3 regions of the Rhizobium sp. 007 genome follow, and region 2 is predicted to be linked to each of the others. Evidence: predicted binding sites of a transcription regulator. Region 2 holds the regulator's gene; each other region holds the start of a gene.
What was found. The regulator HrcA, encoded in region 2, represses chaperone genes, less so after heat shock. The targets are predictions, from matches to a motif close to GTTAGCACTCNCNNNNNGNGAGTGCTAAC.
Positions count from the first base shown of each region.

Region 1 (2,267 bases), 530 kb from region 2:
GGATATAGGCGTCGTCGAGGTCAGCAACCATCTTTTCCGGGTTGGTCACGAAGTACGGGCTGAGATAGCCGCGGTCGAACTGCATGCCTTCGACGACTTCGAGTTCGGTTTCGGCGGTCTTGGCTTCTTCGACAGTGATGACGCCTTCGTTGCCGACCTTCTGCATGGCTTCAGCAATGTCGCGACCGACCTGGCTGTCGCCGTTTGCGGAGATCGTGCCGACCTGTGCAACTTCTTCCGAAGTGGAGATCTTCTTGGCCTTGGCCTGGAGATCCTTGACGACTTCAGTAACGGCAAGATCGATACCGCGCTTCAGATCCATCGGGTTCATGCCGGCTGCAACGGCCTTGTTGCCTTCGCGAACGATGGCCTGAGCAAGAACGGTTGCGGTCGTGGTGCCGTCACCGGCGATGTCGTTGGTCTTCGAAGCGACTTCGCGGACCATCTGGGCGCCCATGTTTTCGAACTTGTCGTCCAGTTCGATTTCCTTGGCGACCGAAACACCGTCCTTGGTGATGCGCGGCGCGCCGAAGGACTTGTCGATGATGACGTTGCGACCCTTCGGGCCGAGCGTTACCTTGACTGCGTCAGCGAGGATATCGACGCCGCGCAGCATCTTTTCGCGCGCGGTGCGGCCGAACTTAATTTCTTTAGCTGCCATTTTGAAAACTCCTGAGAAGGGTTGTCAGCGATTTCGGGTAAAAAGCGACCGGCTGGATCAGCCGATGATGCCCATGATGTCGGCTTCCTTCATGATCAGAAGGTCTTCGCCGTTGATCTTGACTTCTGTGCCGGACCACTTGCCGAACAGAACGCGGTCGCCAGCCTTGACGTCGAGAGCGACGACCTTGCCGGACTCGTCACGAGCGCCGGAGCCGACGGCGACGATTTCGCCTTCCTGCGGCTTTTCCTTAGCGGTATCGGGAATGATGATGCCGCCTTTGGTCTTTTCTTCGGATTCAACGCGGCGAACGACGACGCGGTCGTGAAGGGGGCGGAAATTGGTGCTTGCCATTGTCTAATCCCTCGATCAAATGACATTCGCAGGCCGGGCGGCCCACATGGATAAGTGTTAGCACTCTCCGTTGAGGAGTGCTAGCGCCGAGCATTTAGGGATGGCTCCAGAAGGAGTCAAGAAGCCCCATCACGGAATTTTGCGCCGGAATTGTGAAGAGGGCGGGAATTGTTTGAAGCATCGCCCGATTCGACGCGTGTCGGTTGCCTGAGCGTCGGAGTGCCCGCGCAGGCTGTAAACGGCGTGGCGTTCCTCTCGTGGAAGGTCCGACGGTTTTTCCTGAAGATCGCCCGAAAATCCCTTGCCATCGCGGCATGCCTTTGCAATGTCACGCCTGACTGAAAGCAAATCGGGAAATCGGATGGCCAAGCGGATTAGAAGTTTTGCGGAGATCACCAGCCAGTATGATGCGGTGTTCTGCGATGTCTGGGGCGTGCTGCACAATGGCGTCGATCCCTTCCCGACGGCCGCTGCCGCTCTGGAAGCCGCGCGCGGCGAGGGGCTTGCCGTCATCCTCATCACCAATTCGCCGCGCATCGCGCCTCAGGTGGTCGCCCAGCTTCGCCAGATCGGCATCCAGGACGGCGCCTATGACCGGATCGTCACCTCCGGCGACGTCACCCGCGGCCTGATCGCCGAAGGCCCGAAGAAGGTGTTCCTGCTTGGCCCGGATCGCGATCTGGCCATCATCGAAGGTCTCGGCGTCGAGCGCGTCGATGCGAAGGACGCTCAATCCGTGGTCTGCACCGGTTTCTTCGACGACGAGACGGAAAAGCCGGAAGACTACACGGATATGCTCAAGGATTTTCAGGCACGCAACGTGCCGATGGTCTGCGCCAATCCGGACCTCGTCGTTGAACGTGGTCACCGCATCATCCCCTGCGCCGGCGCCATGGCTGCCTATTACCACCAGTTGGGCGGCGAGATCCGCATCGCCGGAAAGCCGCACGCGCCGATCTACGACGCCGTGCTGAAAACCGCGCACGAACTCCACGGCGATTTCCCGAAAAGCCGCATTCTCGCCATCGGCGACGGCATGCCGACGGATGTGCACGGCGCTCTCGATTACGGCCTCGATCTCCTCTATATCAGCGGCGGTATCCACGCGAAGGAATACACGCTGAACGGCGAGACCGACGAGGCGATCCTGCATGCCTATCTCGAACGCGAGAAGGCCGCGCCCAAGTGGTGGATGCCGCGCCTCGCATAATAAGAAGCCCGCCGATGACCGTTTTTCACCGCAATGAAACCC
Region 1 covers NZ_CP064187.1:539,723-541,989, forward strand. Annotated here, with positions in the region: gene groL (chaperonin GroEL) at 1-661, opposite strand, end outside; gene groES (co-chaperone GroES) at 719-1,015, opposite strand; gene ISN39_RS02585 (TIGR01459 family HAD-type hydrolase) at 1,377-2,225, shown strand; gene ISN39_RS02590 (bifunctional riboflavin kinase/FAD synthetase) at 2,240-2,267, shown strand, end outside.
Region 1: a site for HrcA is predicted at 1,072-1,100, ahead of groES (co-chaperone GroES). Genes of this name have one in related genera too.

Region 2 (2,267 bases):
CACGCTCGCCGATCGTGAAGCCTGCCTGAACGACCTGGACGACCGTGTTATTCGCCACTTCGGCATTCGGAACCTCGAACATCGCCTGGTGGAAGTTCGGATCGAACTTCTGGCCGATCGGATCCAACTTGCGGACGCCGTGGCGCTCCAGCGCTGAGAGCATGGAGCGCTCCGTCATCTCGACACCTTCGATCAAAGTGTTGAGGCCTGTCTCGCCCGCTTCCTTCGCCTCTGCCGGGATGGCATCGAGCGCGCGGCGCAGATTGTCCGAAACGGCAAGCATCTCGCGCGCAAAGCCCGCGACCGAGTAGGACTTTGCATCCTTCACGTCGCGCTCCGTGCGGCGGCGCAGATTGTCCATTTCGGCGGCAAGACGCAGATAGCGGTCGCGCAGCTCGGCATTTTCAGCCTTGAGCACTTCAAGCGGATCCGGCTGGCGCGGCGCTTCCACCGTGGTTTCGTTCTCGACGTTTGCGGCAACGTCGTCTGCGGCTTCAGCCGCGGCAGCGTCAGATCCGTTTTTCGTCGTTTCGTCAGTCATGACGGTCTCCGGTCGTGGGTTCTCTTGGGATGCGCCCGATATCGAGCTTTGACCGCAAAAAATCAAGTCTGCGTGACAAAGAAGAAAAAATTCCGGTTTTTTACAGCGTGCCGCGCGCAAGCCGGGAAATCAGCTGGGCGGTGTAATCCACCATCGGCACGATGCGTGAATAATTGAGCCGTGTCGGCCCGATGACGCCGACGGCGCCGACAATGCGGTCGTCATCGTCGCGATAGGGCGCAACAATCAGCGAGGAGCCGGAGAGCGAAAAGAGCTTGTTCTCAGAACCGATGAAGATGCGCACGCCCGGACCGGTTTCGGCAAGGTTCAGCAGCTCGATCAGGCTGTCCTTCTTTTCGAGATCGTCGAAGAGCATGCGGAGACGATCGAGGTCCTCCGCGCCTGCCAGGCCCTCGAGCAGATTGGATCGGCCTCGAATAATAAGCTGCGGCGGTTTGCCTTCGTCCGCATCGCCAGACCACACCGCGATACCGCGCTCGACGAGATCCCGGGACAACGCGTCGAGCTCGTGGCGGACGTTCTCCTTTAAGCGGCTGAGCTGCTTGCGCAATTCCGGCAATGTCTGGCCGGACATATGGGCATTGAGGAAATTCGCGGCCTCCGTCAGCTGCGACGACGTAACGCCTGCCGGCAATTCGATAATGCGGTTTTCGACCTGATCGTGATCGCCGACGAGCACTGCCAACGCCTTGGTGGGCTCCAGGCGGATGAATTCGACGTGTTTGAGAACCGGATCGCTCTTTGAGGTGATGACGAGCCCTGCGCCGCGAGAAATGCCGGACAACATCCGGCTTGCCTCGTTCATCATCGATTCAACCGGATTGTCGCGGCTTTCGGGGCGAACCTGGCGGTCGATATTCGCACGGTCCTCGGCGGAAAGGTCGCCGACCTGCATGAAGGCATCGACGAAGAAGCGAAGGCCGCCCTGCGTCGGCAGGCGTCCGGCGCTGACATGCGGCGAGTAGATCAGGCCCAACTCCTCCAGGTCGCTCATCACGTTGCGCACCGACGCGGGCGATAGCGACATGGGCAGAATGCGGGAGAGATTGCGCGAGCCGAGCGGCTCGCCACTTTCAAGATAGCCTTCAACGATCCGGCGGAAGATTTCCTTGGAGCGTTCATCCAGCGCAGCAACGGCATCCGAAACCGACGTCGACCTGAACCCCATGAACTTCCTTAGACCTGCGCTGCTGATGACGATCCTTAAAATATAGCCGTTCTCGCCCTCGTAGCAAAAGGGAATTTGCAAATGGCTGCGGCCAATCGTAGAAGCGGTCGACACCATTCAAGCATGCATGATGTTTTGCGAGAACCGCCTTACGGTTTTCGGCATCGTGCTTCAGGAGATCACAATGCGGCCTTCAGGCAGAAAAACCGACCAGATGCGCAAAGTCACTTTCGAGCGCAATTTTTCAAAGCATGCGGAAGGTTCCTGCCTCGTCAAATTCGGCGATACGCATGTGCTCTGTACCGCAAGCCTGGAAGACAAGACGCCACCGTGGCTGCGCAACACTGGAAAGGGCTGGGTCACGGCCGAATATGGCATGCTGCCGCGGGCAACCGGCGAGCGCATGAAACGCGAGGCCGCGGCCGGCAAGCAGGGCGGGCGCACACAGGAAATCCAGCGCCTGATCGGCCGCTCTCTTCGTGCCGTCGTCGATCTCAAGGAACTCGGCGAGCGCCAGATCACGCTCGACTGCGACGT
Region 2 covers NZ_CP064187.1:12,047-14,313, reverse strand. Annotated here, with positions in the region: gene grpE (nucleotide exchange factor GrpE) at 1-541, opposite strand, end outside; gene hrcA (heat-inducible transcriptional repressor HrcA) at 642-1,730, opposite strand; gene rph (ribonuclease PH) at 1,915-2,267, shown strand, end outside.

Region 3 (2,267 bases), on a different replicon from region 2:
CACCTTCGTTGCCAACCTTTTCCATCGCATCAGCGATCATTTTGCCTACCGTCGCATCGCCATTGGCGGCGATTGTGCCGACCTGGGCGATTTCGCTCGATGAGCTAACCTTCGTGGCGCGCGCTTTGATTTCCGTGAGTACGGCCGCAACGCCAAGATCGATGCCGCGCCTCAAATCCATGGGGTTCATCCCGGCCGCAACAAGTTTGGCGCCTTCGCGAAAGATGGAGGCTGCGAGCACCGTCGCGGTTGTGGTGCCGTCGCCCGCAAGATCGTTGGTCTTGGATGCCACTTCGCGCACCATCTGCGCGCCCATGTTCTCGAACTTGTCCGCAAGTTCGATTTCCTTGGCGACCGCGACGCCGTCCTTGGTAATGCGTGGCGCGCCATAGGACTTGTCGATGACGACGTTGCGGCCTTTGGGGCCTAACGTTACCTTGACGGCATTGTTGAGAACCTCGACGCCGCGAAGCAGACGATCGCGTGCGTCGGTGGAGAAGATGATTTCCTTGGCAGACATTGTCTGTGGTCCAGTTCGGTCTTGAGAGTCGGGGTCGGAATTCGGCGGATCAGGCGGCCGTGTCGGCGGTCGCCTCGGTCTTTTTGACGATGCCCATGATGTCGCACTCCTTCACGATCAGGAGATCTTCGCCATCGATCCCGATCTCGGTTTCCGCCCACTTTCCGAACAGGATCACGTCGCCGGTCTCCACTTCGAGCGGCATCAGTCGCCCATTTTCGTCGCGCAAGCCCGGCCCAACGGCGATCACTTCGCCTTCCTGCGGCTTTTCCTTGGCGGTGTCGGGAATGATGATCCCGCCCCTCGATTTTAGGTCACCTTTCGCGCGCCGTATGACGACGCGGTCGTGGAGAGGACGGAATGTCATGAGGGATCTTTCTGCGGTCGGCGCATAGGGCGGCCGCATCTATTACATAACATCTCTGGCACTCGATTGGTAGGAGTGCCAAGAAATATTATCTGCAAGCGGATAATCCGAATCATTATCCGTTAGAAAATACAACAAGCTCTAGGATATTCCGCGGATTTTTTGTTCGATTTTCATGAAGTATTTCAGGATGGATCACGACAAAGAACTTCTCGAAAGTCTATCAGCGACGTTGAGCCATACACTGCTTCTTTGCCGGACAAGGATACTTCGCGTTTCAGTGGGACATCATCACAGCTCGATTTCGCTGAGCCATGTCCTGACCTCGTTGAGAGTTCGGCGTTCCTGGTCCGCCTCCATTGAGAAGGGAGGCTCGATCTGAGCGCCCCGTGCATGGCTGCAAGGACGGTCATACTATTGCCAAGACCATAACCTCCATGGGTGACGAAGGGCCGGACCGTCTTGCCCAAGAGATCATGCAAGCTCAGAAATGAGCGGATCACCGGTGGGGCGGTCTCCCCCCAGATCGGAAAACCGAGGAATACTGTCTCATAGGTGGCCATGCCAAGAACCGTCATCTTCAGAGGTGGCTCAAAGCCGCTATCCCGCTCCTGCCGTGCCTGCTCTACTGTCTGCTCGTAGTCGTCTGGATAGGGCCGCGACGGAAGGATTTCGAAGAGGTCTGCAAGAAGCGTCCGCTGCAGGGTTCCGGCGAGGACACGAGTGTTTCCCGTGCGGGAGAAATAGGCGACAAGGATGTTTGAGGGCGCGCGCTGTGGCGTACTCGTCAGCTGCGCGCTCGCGCACGTCCCAGCACCCAAAGACAACAGAGCGGGAGCGGCCAGCAATGCGCGTCGGGATATGTCTTTGATCATATTGACTTCAGCCTTCGCGTTAGGGTGTACACTCAGAGTGCCCGTCGCTCACTTTGCGGCGGGCCGCTAAGGCTAGGCGGGCAATTATGTCGAGCCTGCCGGTCACGTTTTTGGAGGCGCTTCGACACCCGAAAAGACCAGGACCTGGTCAGGAAGACGCGCTCCCCGACTTTCAATCGTTGACGCAGCAGCATTGAGCTCGGTGAGTTCGGCCAAAGTGAAACGAACCGATGCTGCGCTGATGTTCTCGAGCATGTGCGGCATCTGCGTGCTACCGGGAATCGGAACAATCCAGGGCTTCTGCGCCATCAGCCAGGCCAGAGCGATCTGGGCAGGGGTCGCCTGCTTCCGTTCGGCCCACGTCTTCAAAAGGTCAACGAGCGAGAGATTGTGCGGCAGGTTCTCAGGTGAGAAGCGGGATTCCACTCGGCGAATGTCGCCCTCTGCAAAGCGCGTCCTTGCGTCAATCGCGCCAGTTAAAAAACCAACCCCCAGAGGGCTCCAC
Region 3 covers NZ_CP064188.1:1,667,421-1,669,687, reverse strand. Annotated here, with positions in the region: gene groL (chaperonin GroEL) at 1-520, opposite strand, end outside; gene ISN39_RS28995 (co-chaperone GroES) at 570-887, opposite strand; partial or broken gene ISN39_RS28990 (flavodoxin) at 1,179-1,762, opposite strand; gene ISN39_RS28985 (aldo/keto reductase) at 1,865-2,267, opposite strand, start outside.
Region 3: a site for HrcA is predicted at 942-970, ahead of ISN39_RS28995 (co-chaperone GroES). Genes of this name have one in related genera too.